Regions from separate parts of the Nocardioides faecalis genome, predicted to be linked through region 3. Evidence: predicted binding sites of a transcription regulator. Region 3 holds the regulator's gene; each other region holds the start of a gene.
What was found. The regulator HrcA, encoded in region 3, represses chaperone genes, less so after heat shock. The targets are predictions, from matches to a motif close to TTGGCACTCGNNNNNNNCGAGTGCCAA.
Positions count from the first base shown of each region.

Region 1 (5,808 bases), 510 kb from region 3:
CACACAAGCTGGACAACCCCACCGATGAGGAGACACCGGCATGAGCAAGTCGACCACCTCCCGGTCCGGCGAATGGCTGGAGTCCTGGGACCCGGAGAACGAGCAGACCTGGAACAAGCCCCTGGCGTGGCGCACCCTGTGGATCACCACGTTCGCACTCTTCCTCGCGTTCGCGGCCTGGTTCCTGCCGAGCGCGCTGATTCCGAAGCTCAACTCGCTCGGCTACGACTTCTCCAGCAACGAGCTCTACTGGATGGCAGCCATGCCGGGCCTGTCCGCAGGCATCTTCCGGCTGGTGTGGATGGTGCTCCCGCCCATCATGGGCACCCGCAAGATGGTGGCGCTCACCTCGCTGCTGCTGGTCTTCTCGACCGCCGGGTGGGGGGTGCGGGTCCAGGAGCCGAGCGCTCCCTACTGGGAGCTGATGCTGCTGGCGTTCCTGGCCGGCATCGGCGGTGGCGCGTTCTCGGGCTTCATGCCCAGCACCTCGTACTTCTTCCCTCGCTCCAAGCAGGGCACCGCGCTGGGGATCCAGGCCGGCATCGGCAACTTCGGCGTCTCGGCCGTGCAGCTGCTGACGCCCTATCTGATCGCCCTCTCGTGGCTGGCCTTCATCGGGGGCTCGCAGACCATCTCGCAGCCGGGCAAGGAGCCCGAGGAGGTCTGGTACCAGAACGCCGCCTTCGTCTGGATCCCCCTGATGGTCCTCGCGGCGATCCTGGCCTGGACGATGCTCAAGTCGGTGCCGATCAAGGCCAGCATCCGCCAGCAGTTCGACATCTTCGGCAACGTCGACACCTGGCTGATGACCCTGCTCTACATCATGACCTTCGGCACCTTCGCCGGCCTCTCGGCGCAGTTCGGGCTGCTGATGGGCGAGCTCTACGGCAGCGCGAACCCCGACATCGTCCAGGGATCCGGCGCCGACGCCACCGTGCTGGTCGAGGGATACGCCGTGCCCGACGCCGCGAAGTACGTCTTCCTCGGCCCCCTGGTCGGCGCCGGCGCCCGGGTGCTGTTCTCACCGCTCACCGACCGCATGGGCGGCGCCATCTGGACACTGGTCTCCGGCGTGGGACTGGTGGCCTCGATCGCCTTCACCATCACGACCTTGAGCCCCGACACCACCTCTGCCGCCACCTTGGAGAGCGGGTTCGACCAGTTCCTCTGGGGGATGCTCGCGATCTTCCTCTTCGCCGGGATCGGCAACGCCTCGACGTTCAAACAGATGCCGATGATCTTCGAGAAACGTCAGGCCGGTGGCGTGATCGGCTGGACCGCCGCGATCGCGGCGTTCGGTCCCTTCTTCTTCGGCGTCGGCGTGACGTCGATGGGCCCGGTGGCCTTCTTCGCCATCGGCATCGCCTGGGCGGTGATGTGCGTGGTCGTCACCTGGGTGCGCTATGCCCGCAAGGGCGCTCCGAAGCCCGGCTGAGGCTGCTGCTCGGGCTGGGAAAACGACGGGACCCCGCCGTACCTTCAGGTACGACGGGGTCCTGTCGATCTTCGCTGGACGCCGGAGCGTCCGTGCTCGGATCAGAAGTCCATGCCACCCATGCCACCGGTCGGGTCGCCGCCCATGGGCGCCGCCTTCTCCGGCTTGTCGGCCACGACGGCCTCGGTGGTGAGGAACAGTGCGGCGATCGACGCGGCGTTCTGCAGCGCCGAGCGGGTCACCTTGGCCGGGTCGATGATGCCCGCGGCCAGCAGGTCGACGTACTCGCCGGTGGCGGCGTTGAGGCCCTCGCCGGCGGGGAGGTTCGCGACCTTCTCCGCCACGACGCCGCCCTCGAGGCCGGCGTTGATGGCGATCTGCTTCAGCGGCGCCGACAGCGCGACCTTGACGATGTTGGCACCAGTGGCCTCGTCGCCGGTCAGCTCGAGCGTGTCGAACGCAGTGGCACCGGCCTGGACCAGGGCGACACCACCACCGGGCAGGATGCCCTCCTCGACGGCCGCCTTCGCGTTGCGCACGGCGTCCTCGATGCGGTGCTTGCGCTCCTTGAGCTCGACCTCGGTGGCCGCGCCGACCTTGATGACGGCCACGCCGCCGGCCAGCTTGGCGAGGCGCTCCTGGAGCTTCTCGCGGTCGTAGTCGGAGTCCGACTTCTCGATCTCGGCGCGGATCTGGTTGACCCGACCCTCGATCTGGGCGGCGTCGCCGGCGCCCTCGACGATGGTGGTCTCGTCCTTGGTGATGACGACCTTGCGGGCCTGGCCGAGCAGCTCGAGACCGGCGGTCTCCAGCTTGAGGCCGACCTCCTCGGAGATGACCTGGCCGCCGGTGAGGATCGCGATGTCCTGCAGCATGGCCTTGCGGCGGTCGCCGAAGCCGGGGGCCTTGACCGCGACCGACTTGAAGGTGCCGCGGATCTTGTTGACGACCAGGGTCGACAGCGCCTCGCCGTCGACGTCCTCGGCGAGGATGACGAGCGGCTTGCCCGACTGCATGACCTTCTCCAGCAGCGGCAGCAGGTCCTTGACGTTGCTGATCTTGGAGTTGGCGATCAGCACGTAGGCGTCCTCGAGGACGGTCTCCATGCGCTCGGGGTCGGTGACGAAGTAGGCCGAGATGTAGCCCTTGTCGAACCGCATGCCCTCGGTGAGCTCCAGGTCGATGCCGAAGGTGTTCGACTCCTCGACCGTGATCACGCCCTCCTTGCCGACCTTGTCCATCGCCTCGGCGATGGCGTCGCCGACGGTGGTGTCGCCACCGGCGGAGATGGTCGCGGTCGCGGCGATCTGCTCGCGAGTCTCGACCTCCTTGGCCTGGCTGAGGAGCTGCTCGGTGACAGCGCTCACGGCAGCCTCGATGCCCCGCTTGAGGCCCATCGGGTTGGCCCCGGCGGCCACGTTGCGCAGACCCTCCTTGACGAGGGCCTGGGCGAGGACGGTCGCGGTCGTCGTGCCGTCACCGGCGACGTCGTCGGTCTTCTTCGCGACCTCCTTGACCAGCTCGGCGCCGATCTTCTCGTAGGGGTCCTCGAGCTCGATCTCCTTGGCGATGGAGACACCGTCGTTGGTGATGGTGGGGGCGCCCCACTTCTTCTCCAGGACGACGTTGCGGCCCTTGGGGCCCAGGGTGACCTTGACGGCGTCGGCGAGCGTGTTCATGCCACGCTCGAGGCCGCGCCGGGCCTCCTCGTTGAAAGCAATCAGCTTCGACATATCTCCTGCGATCCTCTGTGTGTATCGGGTGGATCTTGTGGGTGCGATCAGTACGCGGTGCGGCCGGGGAGGCGGGTCGGGGTCCGTGCTCGGACGACCTCTCCCCACCGGGGCTTTTTGTCACTCTCAATGCGAGAGTGCCAGTGCCCATGTTTAGCACTCGCCCATGGCGAGTGCAAGCGAGGGGCGGGTGTGGCAGGTGGGTCCATTGCGCTGCGCGCGACCCCCGGCGCGCTCTAGCCTTTGCCCACCGGCACCCCGTGCCGACCCGACCCAGGGAGGACCCCCTTGCTCATGCTCCACCCGACCCCTGAGAACGAGTCGAGGCGCTCCCCGGAGCACGCGCCGGAGGAGACGGGCGCGCAGGTGGGTGCCGAGCGGCCGCTGGCTGGCCGCGTCGCCGTCGTCACCGGCGCCAGCAGCGGGCTCGGTCTCGCGTTCGCACGGCTGCTGGGCCGCGCCGGCGCACAGGTCATGGTGGCGGCACTGCCCGGCAGCGGCGTGGACGACGCGGTGGGCTCCCTTCGCGCCGACGGCCTGCAGGCCCACGGTCACGAGCTCGACGTCGCCGACCTCCCGGCGGTCGAGGCGCTCGCCGCACGCGCCCGCGACCTGGGCCCGCTGGGCGTGTGGGTCAACAACGCCGGCGCCCCCGGGGTCTACGGCCCCGCCCACCTCGTGCCCTCGGCGGTGTTCGAGCGGGTGCTGGACGCCAACGTGCGTGGCGTCTTCCACGGCACCCGTACGGCGGTCGCCGCCATGCTCGCCGAGGCCAGCACCGACCCCACGCGCGCTGTCGGCCACGTGGTCAACGTGTGGGGCAAGGGCGCCACGAAGCCGGTGCCGATGCAGAGCGCCTACGCCAGCTCCAAGGCCTGGAACCGCGCCTTCACCCGCACCGTGCGCGCCGAGCTCGCCGGCACCGGCGTGCGCGTGCACGGCTTCGACCCCGGCCTCGTCCGCACCGAGATGCTCTCCCGGGTCACGGTCGCGCCGGGCATGGAGCGCCGGGTGCGGGCCCTGCCGTACGTCGCCGCCCTGTGGGGCCAGAGCCCCGAGGACGCCGCCGCCCCGCTGCTGCCGCTGCTGCTCGAGGGCCGCGACGACCACCGCGACCTCACGCTGGGCACCGTGCTCGGCCGCGGGGTGCGCTCCGTGGCCCGCGGCGAGCTGCGCTCGAGTCGCCGGATGAAGCTCGACGTGCGGGTGCTCGAGGACTGAGGGCCGGGCTCCCCCGCCACCGCGCTGCGGCCCTCAGGCTCCGGGCGCCGCCGTGATGATCGTCGGCTCGTGGCGCACGGGGAACGCCACGGAGGCGGCGATGAAACAGTTCGCACTCGCCTCGGCGTGGATCTCGCGCGCCAGCACCACCTGCGCCGGGTCGGTGATGCACACCCGCGGACGGAGGGTGACCGAGGTGAACCGCCCGCCCTGGCCGACCTGCGCCAAGGCGCCGACCGGCGCGTCGTCGTACGCCGTCACCACGATGCCGTGCCGCACCGCCGAGTGCAGGTAGGACAGCAGGTGGCACTGCGAGAGCGCCGCGAGCAGCAGCTCCTCGGGGTTCCAGCGCCCCGGGTCGCCGCGGAAGGCTGCGTCGGCGGAGGCGAGCAGGTCGGGCTTGCCCTCGGCGCGCACCAGCACGTCGCGCCCGTAGTCGCGGTAGCCGCTGGTGCCGGTGCCGCGATCGCCCTGCCAGGCGAGGAAGAGGCGGTAGTGGTGGTCGGCCATGTCCCCATCCTGCCGCCCCCCGCCGCGCTCCGCGGAGGGACGATGGTCCCAACAGGGGAACGAAAGTCCCGGACCCCTTGGCGAGAACACGTTCTACTTGGCATGGTTTGCCTGTGACCCAGACCACAACCGCCCCGTCCCGCCCCTTCACCCTCGCCGACGTGCTCGAGGTGATGGCCGACACCATCCCGGACCGGACCGCGATCTTCACGATGGAGCGGACCTACACCTTCGCCGAGCTGGACGAGCGGGCCAACCGGGTGGCCAACCACCTGCTCGAGGCGGGCATCCAGCCCGGGGACCACGTGGCGGTGCACTCGGCGAACCGCATCGAGTGGATCGATGCGTTCTACGGCTGCTTCAAGGCACGCGCCGTGCCGATCAACATCAACTACAAGTACAAGCACGACGAGCTCGCCTACCTCTACGACAACGCCGACTGCGTCGCGGCGTTCGTGGCCCCCGAGCACGTCGAGGCGCTCGGCGAGCTCGACACCCCGCAGCTGCGGCACTGCCTCGTGCTGGGCGAGGAGTACGACGCCGCGATGGCCGCCGCCTCCCCCGAGCGGCCGGCGGTCCAGCGCTCCAGCGACGACCACTACGTCATCTACACCGGCGGCACCACCGGGCTGCCCAAGGGCGTGACCTGGCGTCAGGAGGACCTGATGCGCGCCGCCCTCAACGCCAGCCGCTTCGGCGCACCGATGGAGTCGATCGAGCAGCTGGCGGGTGAGGCGGCGGCCAACGAGAACCCGATGGTGCTGCTGGCCTGCGGCCCGATGATGCACGGCGGCAGCCAGTGGATCCTCGGCAACGGCCACGTCGCGGGCTTCACGGTGGCACTGTTCACCGAGCCCCACTTCGACCCCGAGAAGATCCTCGACCTGGTCGACGCCGCGGGCGTGGTGT
Region 1 covers NZ_CP074406.1:762,417-768,224, reverse strand. Annotated here, with positions in the region: gene KG111_RS03565 (MFS transporter) at 1-44, shown strand, start outside; gene KG111_RS03560 (MFS transporter) at 41-1,435, shown strand; gene groL (chaperonin GroEL) at 1,537-3,168, opposite strand; gene KG111_RS03550 (SDR family NAD(P)-dependent oxidoreductase) at 3,463-4,389, shown strand; gene KG111_RS03545 (OsmC family protein) at 4,423-4,899, opposite strand; gene KG111_RS03540 (AMP-binding protein) at 5,013-5,808, shown strand, end outside.
Region 1: the regulator HrcA is predicted to act here: its motif matches at 3,322-3,348, upstream of groL (chaperonin GroEL).

Region 2 (5,808 bases), 1.9 Mb from region 3:
GGCCCGCGCCCAAGGTGGCGGCGACGGCGGTGACCAGGCCGGCCCGGACCACCGCGCCGTCGGGCTCGTAGAGGTACGCCCCGACCGCGCGCACCCCGACCGCCGCGGGCCCGGGGTCCTCCTCGTCGGTGACGGTGGCCAGGCCGCCGTCACCGATCACCGTGGCGCGGCGCCGCGCGGTCGCGGTCCGTCCCGCCCACAGCGCGGCCTCCTTCACCTCGCCGTCGTCGCTGACCCACTCCGCCTCGACGCCGTCGGGCACCAGCGAGTGCGGGATGCCGGGGGCGACCTTGACGCAGGCGTCGCGTGCCAACAGGCCCTGCACCCACTCCCACGGCGGCGTCCAGTCCTCGACCCGGAAGCTGCGCCCGGCCCCCGAGCGCCGTGCCGGGTCGGCGAAGGCGAGGTCGAACGTCTCGTGCAGCACGGTGGTCGCGTCCGCCACCTGCACCGCTCCGGTGAGGCCGAGGGCGGCGAGGTTGGCCTCGGCGATCGCGACCCGGACCGGGTCGAGGTCCACGCCCGCGCAGATCATCCCGGTGCGCGCCGCTGCCATCAGGTCCCCGCCGATGCCGCAGCCGAGGTCGATCAGCGTGCGCGCGCCGAACGCCGCCGCCCGGCCCGCCCGGTGCTCGGCGACCCGGAACCGGGTGGCCTGCTCCAGGGCGTCGGGGGTGAAGTACAGCCGCGGCGCGAGGTCGCCGAACTTCGCCGCCGCCCGCTCGCGCAGCATCACCTGCGTGAGCGCCGCCGCGGCCCGCTCCGCGGTCGTCGTACGACGCAGGGCGGAGCCCGCGGCCAGGGCGTCGGCGCCACCGGCGACCAGGTCGCTCGCCTCGGCCAGCAGCGCCTGACCGTCGTCGCCCAGCAGCCACCGGAAGGTCTCGAGGTCCACCCGGTGATCCTGTCAGGTCGCCCGTCAGCGGCTGGACCCCGCCGTCACCGCCTCGGGTGCGGGACCGTCGTCGGGTCCGTGCCCGTCGTGCCCGTCGCGCCCGTCGCGCCCGTCGCGCCCGTCGGGGCGGGCCCGGTCGCCGTGCCCGGGCCACCAGGCCGCGTGCCCGAGCAGCGAGGTCAACGCGGGGGTGAAGAACATCGACATCACGAACGCCACGATCAAGATGCCGACGGCGAGCGCGAAGCCCATCGACACCAGCAGCGTGTTGCCGGCCAGCATCAGGGAGGCGAAGGTGCCGGCCAGGATCAGGCCGGCGGCACCGATCGTGGGCCCGGCGTGGGTGACCGCCTGCGCCGCGGCGGCGTGCGGGTCATGGCCCTCACGGCCTTCCTCGCGCAGCCGGGCGATCATCAAGATGTTGTAGTCGGTGCCCAGGGCGGTCACGAACAGGTAGATGTAGATCGGGAGGATGAAGATCAGGCCGGTCTCGTCCCCGATGAGCTGGAAGGCGATGACGGTCAGGCCCAGGGTGGCGGCGAAGCCGAGGCCGACCGCGGCCATCAGGAACCAGGGCGCGACCAGGCTGCGCAGCAGCAGCGCCAGGATCAGCAGGATCACGCCGGCCGCGACGGGGAAGACGACCCGGTAGTCGCGGGCCATCGCCGAGGACATGTCGGCGAAGATGCCGGGGGTGCCGCCGACGAAGGCCTCGGTGCCCTCGGGGGCGGCGTCGTGGGCGACGTCGCGGATCGGTCCGCCGACGTTGTCCTGCGCCGCGTCGGAGGTCGGGTCATCGGCGAGGGTGAGGTAGTACTGGAACGCGGTGCCGTCCTTGGCGGGCACCGGCTCGCTGACCGCGTCGACCCCCTGCGCCTCACCGAGCGCGGCGCCGAACGCGGCGAGCTCGTCGCCGCCGACCTCGGTGCCGTCGGTGTCGAGGAGCACCGGGACCGGCTCGGCGGCGCCCGCGGAGAAGTTCTCCTGGAAGGTCTCCAGCGCCTCGGTGGACTCCACCCCCTCGGGCAGGCTGGAGTTGAAGTCGAAGGACGGGTTGAAGCCGAGCGCGAAGATCGCCAGCACCGCCATCACGCCACCGGAGACCAGCGCGGTGCGCCCGGGGCGGCGGCCCACGGTCCGCCCGATCCGGATGAAGGCGCCGTGCTTCGGCTCCTTCTGCCAGGCCTTCGACGGCCAGAACAGCGCCTTGCCGAGCAGCGAGACCAGGGCGGGCACGAGGGTGAGCGCGGCGAGCAGCGTGACGAACACGGCGATCGCCAGCGCCGGGCCGATCGCGCGGAAGATGCTCAGCGAGCTGAGGACCAGCGCCATGAAGGCCACGATCACCGCGCCACCGGCCGAGGCGATCGCCTCGCCGGCCCGGTCGAGGCTGTGCACCACCGAGCTCTGCACCGACGCGCCCTGGCGCAGCCGCTCGCGGTGGCGGAAGAGGAAGAACAGGATGTAGTCGGTGCCGACGCCGTACAGCACCACGACCAGGATCTGCTCGACGGAGGAGTCGGCCTTGAGGTCGAAGGCCGCGTTGGCCCACCCGATCACACCGGTCGCGATCACCGAGACGATGCCGACGGTGACGAGCGGGAGCAGGCAGATCAGCACGCTGCGGAAGATCAGCGCCAGCAGCCCGACGATGAGCACGATGGTGGCGATGCCGACGACGAGCAGCGCCCGCTCACCGGACTCCTGCGAGTCCAGGCCTTGCGGCACGGTGCCGGTCGCCCGCACCTCGAGGCCGGTGTCCTCGGTGAGCTCGTCGATCGCGTCGCGCAGCGCCTGGCCGTCCTCGAACGCCTGGGCGTCGTACCCGCTGGCGTCCTCGGCCAGCGGGATGACCGCGAACATGACCTTCGCGTCCGGCGAGAGGTTGGGCTTGCCCTGCTCGTCCTGGGCGATCACCAGCGGCTGGAAGGTCTTCGTGCCCAGCTCGGGGGCGAGCTGGGTGGCAAGGGTGCCGACGGCGGCCTGGTCCGCGGCGGTGAGCTCGCCACCGTCCTCGCGCTCGACGACGAGGATCGCGCCGGGGGAGAAGGCGTCGGAGAACTTCTCCTCCTGCAACGCCAGCGCCTGGACCGACTCGTAGTGCTCGGGCAGGAACTCGGAGTTGTCCTGGGTGGACTCCAGTGCCGGGGCGCTGGCGCTCACGACGACGGCCAGCAGCAGCCAGGCGGCGATGACGAACCAGCGGAATCGGGTCACGAAGCGGCCCAGCGCAGCGAACATGGGGCTCACGCTTCCGCGTCCACGCGACCCGGGTCAACCACTTTGCGCCTTGGCAGCGGGCGCATGCCCCGGCCGCCTCTGGCACTCACTGACACAGAGTGCTAGTTTCACCTTTGGCACTCTCGTACCGAGTGTGCCAACGCCGGTCGAGGGCGCCCAGGTGCCCGCGACCGCACCACGAACCAAGCAGCAACCATCGCATCAGCCCTAGAAAGTGGAGGTCGACATCGTGTCGGTCAACATCAAGCCGCTCGAGGACCGCATCGTCGTCAAGCCCCTCGAGGCCGAGCAGACCACCGCCTCCGGTCTGGTCATCCCTGACACGGCCAAGGAGAAGCCGCAGGAGGGCGAGGTCCTCGCTGTCGGCCCCGGCCGCATCGACGACAACGGCAACCGTGTCCCGGTCGACGTGAGCGTCGGCGACAAGGTCATCTACAGCAAGTACGGCGGCACCGAGGTCAAGTACGGCGGCGAGGAGTTCCTGATCCTCTCGGCCCGCGACGTCCTCGCCGTCCTGGCCTGATCCAAGCACTCGATGCTGCTCGGAGGCGTCACGCAGCTGGACCGCGTGACGCCTTCGGCACTTCCCAAGGAGTAGTCAATGCCCAAGATCCTGGAGTTCAACGAGGACGCACGGCGCGCGCTCGAGCGCGGCGTCGATGCCCTCGCGAACACCGTCAAGGTGACGCTCGGCCCGAAGGGCCGCTACGTCGTGCTGGACAAGAAGTGGGGAGCGCCGACGATCACCAACGACGGCGTGACCGTCGCTCGTGAGGTCGAGCTCGACGACCCGTTCGAGAACCTCGGTGCGCAGCTCACCAAGGAGGTCGCCACCAAGACCAACGACGTCGCCGGTGACGGTACGACGACCGCCACGGTCCTGGCCCAGGCGCTCGTCCACGAGGGCCTGCGCGCGGTTGCCGCCGGCGTGAACCCGATGGGTCTCAAGCGCGGCATGGACGCGGCCGCGGCTGCTGTCGGCGACGCGCTCAAGGCCGCCGCCCGCGACGTCGACGACGAGAAGGACATCGCCTCCGTGGCGACGGTCTCCTCCCGCGACGCCCACATCGGCGAGCTGCTGGCCGAGGCCTTCGGCAAGGTCGGCAAGGACGGCGTGATCACGGTCGAGGAGTCCAACACCCCCTCCACCGAGCTCGAGTTCACCGAGGGCATGCAGTTCGACAAGGGCTTCATCTCGGCGTACTTCGTCACCGACGCGGAGCGCCAGGAGGCGGTCCTCGACGACCCGTACATCCTCATCCACCAGGGCAAGATCTCCGCGATCGCTGAGCTGCTGCCCCTGCTGGAGAAGGTCATCCAGGCCGGCAAGCCGCTGTTCATCCTCGCCGAGGACGTCGACGGCGAGGCGCTGTCGACCCTGGTGGTCAACAAGATCCGCGGCACCTTCAACGCCGTCGCGGTGAAGGCCCCGGCCTTCGGCGACCGCCGCAAGGCGATGCTGCAGGACATCGCGGTGCTCACCGGTGGGCAGGTCATCGCCCCCGAGGTCGGGCTCAAGCTCGACCAGGTGGGTCTCGACGTCCTTGGCCAGGCCCGTCGCGTCGTGGTCACCAAGGACAACACCACGATCATCGACGGCGCCGGCGAGGCGACCGAGGTCGCCGGCCGGGTCGAGCAGATCAAGAAGGAGATCGAGGTCTCCGACTCCGACTGGGACACCGAGAAGCTGCAGGAGCGGCTGGCCAAGCTGGCCGGCGGCGTCGTGGTGATCAAGGTCGGTGCCCACACCGAGGTCGAGCTCAAGGAGAAGAAGCACCGCATCGAGGACGCCGTCTCCGCGACGCGCGCCGCGATCGAGGAGGGCATCGTGCCCGGTGGCGGCTCCGCCCTCGTGCACGCGGTCTCCGTGCTGGACGACGACCTGGGCCTGACGGGCGACGAGGCTTTCGGCGTGCGCATCGTGCGCAAGGCCGCCGATGAGCCGCTGCGCTGGATCGCCGAGAACGGCGGCGAGAACGGCTACGTGGTGACCAACAAGGTCCGCGAGCTCGGTGTCGGCAACGGCTACAACGCCGCCACCGGCGAGTACGGCGACCTGGTCGCCCAGGGCGTCATCGACCCGGTCAAGGTGACCCGGTCGGCGCTGGCGAACGCGGTCTCGGTGGCGGCCATGCTGCTCACCACGGAGGTCCTGATCGTCGACAAGCCCGAGGAGGAGGAGCCGGCGGCCGCCGCCGGTCACGGTCACGGCCACGGCCACTGATCGCTCCTGATCCGCACGCGAGCCCGTCCCGGTACGTCCGGGGCGGGCTCGTCTGCTTCCCACCCTGACCTGCCCCGACCCATCCCGGCCTACCTGACCCGCCGACGGGCCGGTGCACGCTCGCCACGTCCCCGATCCTCGGTATGTCGTCGCCGTGAAACCTGCAGGTCGGCTGCGCGACACCGACGCGGGGCATAGTGGACGCATGCTGTGGCGCGTCCGGGTCGGCCTGATGGACCGACCGGGTGCGCTCGCCCAGCTCGCCGCTGCGTGCGGAGGCGCCGGCGTCGACATCCGCGCCGTGCAGGTCCTTCCCGACGGCGGCGAGATCACCGACGAGCTCGTCGTCGAGGCGCCGGCGGAGCTCTCGCGCGAGCAGGTCGTCGAGATGGCGAGGGCGGCGGGCGGCCAGGCGGTCTGCGCGACCCAGGTCGGCGGCGCCGCGCTG
Region 2 covers NZ_CP074406.1:3,133,350-3,139,157, reverse strand. Annotated here, with positions in the region: gene KG111_RS14750 (class I SAM-dependent methyltransferase) at 1-895, opposite strand, end outside; gene KG111_RS14745 (MMPL family transporter) at 920-3,136, opposite strand; gene groES (co-chaperone GroES) at 3,366-3,659, shown strand; gene groL (chaperonin GroEL) at 3,738-5,360, shown strand; gene KG111_RS14730 (GNAT family N-acetyltransferase) at 5,566-5,808, shown strand, end outside.
Region 2: the regulator HrcA is predicted to act here: its motif matches at 3,215-3,241, upstream of groES (co-chaperone GroES).

Region 3 (5,808 bases):
ACCGGGACGCCGCGCTGGGCGAGCTCGCGGATGGTCTCGGCGACGGCGCGCAGGTCGTCACACTGCTCCTCGACGAACCGGCGGTCGACGACGGCGCCGTGCCCGGGCACCACCACCGAGGCGGGGGTCAGCAGCGCGAGCACGAGGTCGAGGGTGGTGGGCCACTCCATCGGCCAGGAGTCGTCGCCCAGCGCCGGGGGCGCGGACTCCTCCACGAGGTCGCCGGCGAGCAGCACGTCCACGTCGGGCACCCGCGCCACCAGGTCGCCGGCGGTGTGCCCGCGGCCGGGGTGGACGAGCTCGAGCAGCCGGTCGCCGAGGTCGACGAAGGCGGCGCTGGAGAACGTGCGGTCCGCGGGCCGGACCTCCGTGGCCAGCACCTGCGCCGCGCGCGGGTCCTGCGGCGTGGCGGCGTAGGCGTCCTTCGCGCGTTGGGCGGCCTGGGGGGTGCGGGCGGCGGCCTCCTCGGTGGCGTGCACCGGCACCGTGCCGAGGGTGTCCAGCACGGTGGCGTTGCCGAGGGTGTGGTCGAAGTGCTCGTGGGTGTTCACCACCGCCACGAGCGGGCCGGGGGAGAGCCGGGCGACCTCGTCGAGCACCTCCCGGGCCGCGGCGTGCGAGCCGTGGGTGTCGACGAGCACGAAGCCGCGCTCGCCGGCCACGACGGTGAGGTTCAGGTCCAGCCAGGGATGGCGCAGGACCCAGACGCGGTCGGCGATCTCGGTGAACGGCACCGGCCCACCGTAGTCCGCCCCGGGTGGGGCCAGGCGGTCTCAGGCTGGCTCAGGCTGGCTCAGGCCGGCTGAGGAGGGCGGCTCAGGCCGGCTGAGGAGGGCGGCTCAGCAGATGCCGGCGTGCAGGGCGTCGCGCAGCAGGTCGCCGAGGTCGGCGGCGTCGGCTGCCCGGCGACCGAACGGCACCACGCTCTCGTGGGCGCCCGTGCGGTCCACCCAGCGCAGGAGCAGGCCGTCGGGGCGCAGGTCGGCCACGTGGACGCCGATGACGTCGCGGAGCGGGGTGGCGGTGCGGGCGGACACCGCGCGGCGCAGTTCGGCCTGGTGGCACAGGTCGGTGTGCTCGGCCGAGCGCTGGAGCAGGCCGCGGTTGAGGTCGTGGGCAGGAGAGGTGAACGCGGCGAGCGGGACCCCGATCCCGCTCACGGGGCCAGCCGCCGCGCCCGGACGGGACAGCACCGCGAGGTCGAGGTGGAGCGTGACCCGCAGCCGGACCGCGGTGCAGCACGAGCACTCTTCCAGGCCGGTGATCTCCAGGTGGCCGGAGAGGGTCAGGGTCGCGTCCCGGTCGGCGGTGCCCGGTCGGCCCAGGCCGGAGTGCACGGTCAGCACCGCGGCCGCGTTCCGGTGCGCGGCGAGGGCCAGCGGCGAGTCGGGGGCGCAGGAGAGGATCGGGTGCCCGGCGTGGTCCTGCAGCTCGACCTGGCCGTCGAGCGAGGCGGGGTCGGACACGCCGTCGAGGCGGAGCGTGAGGTCGGCGGGGCAGGCCAGGATGCTGCGCGCGGCGGCGGCCAAGCGGTGGCTGTCGACGCGATCAGTGGCTCCGGTGTCGAGCGACACGTTCCCTCCTCATTGGGTCGTTTAGGTGAGCCTAACCTATCTGGCTGTGGCCCGGGAAGCCGTCGCGTCGATCCCGTGTTGGCGCGTCTCGGCGCTAGGATTGGCACTCAGTGGGCCGGAGTGCCAGCGACGCCGCCTGTCGGCGTACGTCTCGGTGCCCCGGTTCTCGGCCGTAGCGGTGAGCAGCGGCAGCGAGTTGAAGCAGCGAGTTGTAGCAGCGAGTAGAGAGCAAGGAGGTCGGGCATGCAGGAGGAGCGCAGGCTCGCCGTCCTCCGCGCGATCGTGGAGGACTACGTCGCCACCGAGGACCCGGTGGGCTCGAAGGCACTGGTCGAGCGGCACCAGCTCAACGTCTCCCCGGCGACGATCCGCAACGACATGGCGGCGCTGGAGGAGGAGGGCTACCTGGCGCAGCCCCACACCAGCGCGGGGCGCGTGCCCACCGACAAGGGCTACCGGCTCTTCGTGGACCGCCTGTCCACGGTGAAGCCGACCACCGCCGCCGAGCGCCGCGCCATCGCCAACTTCCTCGACGGCGCCGTCGACCTCGACGACGTCGTACGACGCTCGGTGCGTCTGCTCGCACAGCTGACCCGGCAGGTGGCCGTGGTGCAGTACCCCTCGCTGTCGCGCTCCACGGTGCGCCACGTCGAGATCGTCGCGCTGACCTCGCGCCGGCTGCTGCTGGTGCTGATCCTCAGCTCGGGCCGGGTGGAGCAGCGGCTGGTCGAGCTCGACGCCGAGCTGAGCGAGGACGACCTCACCACGCTGCGCAGCCGGGTCAACCGCGCCGCGACCGGCGAGGTGATCGCCGAGGCGGCCAAGGCGCTCGGTGCGCTGGCCCACCCGGAGGAGGGGATGCCCGCCCCGTCCGCGGTGATGGTCGACGTCGTGGAGGCCCTGGTCGAGGCGATGAGCGACCACCGCTCCGACGAGCGCGTGGTCGTGGGCGGCACGGCCAACCTGGCGCGCTTCGGTGACGACTTCGACACCTCGGTCCGCCCGCTGCTCGAGGCGCTGGAGGAGCAGGTCGTGCTGCTCAAGCTGCTCGGCGAGGCCACCGCCGGCGGCGCGGTGACCGTCCGGATCGGTGCCGAGGGCCCCTACCAGGAGCTGGCCTCGACCAGCGTCGTGACCACCGGCTACGGCCCCGACGACGCGCTCTCCGCGCTGGGCATCGTGGGCCCCACCCGTATGGACTACCCAGGAACGATGGCGGCGGTGCGCGCGGTGGCACGCTACGTCTCGCGCATCCTCGACGAGAGCTGATTCGGCTCTCACCCCTATGGAGATATGAAGTGAGCAACGACCTCTACGAGCTGCTCGGCGTCCAGCGGGACGCCTCTGCGGACGAGATCAAGAAGGCCTACCGGCGCCTCGCCCGCCAGCTGCACCCCGACGTCAACCCCGACGCGGAGAGCCAGGAGCGGTTCAAGCAGGTGACCGCCGCCTACGAGGTGCTCTCCGACCCGCAGAAGCGGGCGGCCTACGACCGCGGCGGCGACCCCTTCGGCGGCGGCTTCGGTGCCGGCCAGGGAGCCGGGTTCTCCTTCACCGACATCATGGATGCCTTCTTCGGCGGCGGGGCCGGCGGCCCGGGCGGCGGGCGCGGCCCGCGTCCGCGCGTGCGCCGCGGCCAGGACGCGCTGATCCGCCTGGAGATCGACCTCGCCGAGGCCGCCTTCGGCGTCTCCCGCGAGCTCAAGGTCGACACCGCGGTGCGGTGCACCACCTGCGACGGGGAGGGCGCGGCGCCCGGCAGCCACCCGGTGCCGTGCGAGACCTGCCGCGGCGCCGGCGAGGTCGCGCAGGTGCAGCGCTCCTTCCTCGGCGAGATCCGGACGCTGCGTCCCTGCGCCGCCTGCCGCGGCTTCGGCACGATCATCCCCGACCCGTGCCGGGAGTGCTCCGGCGACGGCCGGGTGCGCTCGCGCCGCACGCTGACCGTCAAGATCCCGGCCGGCGTCGACACCGGCACCCGGGTCCAGCTCAGCGAGCAGGGCGAGGTCGGCCCCGGCGGCGGTCCCGCCGGCGACCTGTACGTCGAGATCCACGTCGCCGCCCACCCGGTCTTCGACCGGCACGGCAACGACCTGCACTGCTCGGTGACGGTGCCGATGGCGGCGGCCGCGCTCGGCACCACCTTCACCCTGCCCACCCTGGAGGCCGACCTCGAGCAGGGCGCCGGCTCCGGCGTGGAGACCGAGTTCGAGCTCGTCATCCCGCCCGGCACCCAGTCGGGCCACCAGGAGGTGCTCCGCGGGCGCGGCGTGCCCGGCCTGCGCGGCGGGCGGGGCGACCTGGTCGTCTCGGTCGCGGTGGAGACGCCCACCAAGCTCGACGCCCGCCAGGAGGAGCTGCTGCGCGAGCTGGCCGCGATCCGCGGCGAGGAGCAGCCCGACGGCGACGTCCGCCCGGCCCACAAGTCGGTCTTCGGGCGCCTGCGCGACGCCTTCACCGCGCACTGAGCCGGTGACGCTGCCCCAGCACCTCGTCCCCAGCCTCGCCGACGTGCGGGCCGGGGACGTCGTGGAGGTCACCGGCGACGAGGCCCACCACGCCGTCGTCGTACGACGCCTGCGGGTGGGGGAGCCGGTCCAGCTGTGCGACGGCGCCGGCCGGGTGGTCACCGGCGAGGTCTCCGAGACCGGCAAGCGGCAGCTGGACGTGACGGTGCGCGAGGTGGTCGACCACCCGGAGCCGGCGCCGTCGTTCACCGTGGTGCAGGCGCTGCCCAAGGGCGAGCGCGGCGAGCTCGCCGTGGAGGTGCTCACCGAGATCGGCGCCGCCCGGATCGTGCCGTGGGCGGCCGCACGCAGCGTCGCGGTCTGGAAGGGCGAGCGGGCCGCGAAGGCGCACGCCAAGTGGCAGGCCACGGCCCGCGAGGCGGCGAAGCAGTCCCGCCGCGCCTGGCACCCGCAGGTGCCGCCGCTGGCGCGCACCGCGCAGGTGCTCGACCTGGTCGCCGCCGCGGACCTGGCGATCGTGCTGCACGAGGAGGCGAGCGCCTCCCTGGCCTCGCTGCCGGTGCCGGCGACGGGCGAGGTGCTCGTCGTGGTCGGGCCCGAGGGCGGGCTGAGCCCCGAGGAGGTCGCCGACCTCACCGCGGCCGGTGCCGTCGCGGTCGGCCTGGGCGCCGAGGTGCTGCGCACCTCCACCGCCGGCGTCGCGGCCCTCGCGGCGCTGCTGTCCCGCACCTCCCGCTGGGCCTGAACTCGGCGTTCCGCCGGCCCACCGGGCCGACCGGGCCGACCGGGCTACCGGGCGAGCAGTGCCTCGGTCCGGGCGACCTCGGCGTCGAGGTCGGTGCGCTCGGTGCGGGTGAGACGGCGCAGCAGGTGCTCGATGGCGACCCGCCCGTCACGGACCTGCCAGAACCCGGTGAGCCAGCCGTCGACGTACACCGACATCAGCTGGGCGCCGTTCGGGCCCGCTCCGGCCTTCCGGGCCTCGGGCGTGGTCACCCGGTCACGGGCGGCGTGGGAGAGCCACAGGTTGTCGTAGAGGCCGAGCAGCCGCACCGGTGCGGGCACGTCCTCCTCGGCGAGCGGGGCGTCGGCGACGTCGTAGAGGCGCCGGCCGTCGGCGTCCTCGTGCTGCACCAGGTCCTCCATGCCCGCCAGCACGGGCGCGAGGCGGGTGATGCCGGACCAGGTCGTGACGTCGGCGGCGCTCGCTGGGCCGAAGGCGCGCAGGTAGCGGCGCACGATGCCCGGCACGTCGGGCTCGCCGAGCGGGGCGCCCAGCCAGCGCTGCGCGAAGTCGTAGGTCACCGCCGTCGAGCCGGCCGGCTTCCAGCAGCCGCGCGGTGGCAGCTGCACCAGCACCTCGGTGACCCGGGCGACCTGGCCGAGCTGGGCCGCGGTGTGCTCACCGAACCGCTCGGCGAGCACCGCGCCCAGCGCCCGCTGGCCCAGCGGCCCGTCGGCGAGCACCTCGCGCATGGCGGCGGCGAAGGCCGCCCGGTCGACCGTCCGGGCGTCGCCGATCGCCTGGCTGGCCCGCAGCTCGCGCTCGCGCACCGGTGCCGCCCACACCGGCAGCGTGAGGGCGTCGGTGGGCACGTGCAGGTGCACGGTGTCGCGCAGGCTCAGCACCCGGGCCAGGGTGCGGTCCTCGAGCGCGGCGCTGACGACCCAGGGGTCCGGCTCGGCCAGCCGGGCCGCCAGCGACAGGTACGGCGACAACGGCTCCTGGGCCTGCAGCCCCACGAGGTGGGTCACCATCGCGGCCG
Region 3 covers NZ_CP074406.1:1,271,800-1,277,607, forward strand. Annotated here, with positions in the region: gene KG111_RS05875 (MBL fold metallo-hydrolase) at 1-734, opposite strand, end outside; gene KG111_RS05880 (hypothetical protein) at 840-1,574, opposite strand; gene hrcA (heat-inducible transcriptional repressor HrcA) at 1,818-2,843, shown strand; gene dnaJ (molecular chaperone DnaJ) at 2,873-4,042, shown strand; gene KG111_RS05895 (16S rRNA (uracil(1498)-N(3))-methyltransferase) at 4,047-4,787, shown strand; gene KG111_RS05900 (winged helix DNA-binding domain-containing protein) at 4,832-5,808, opposite strand, start outside.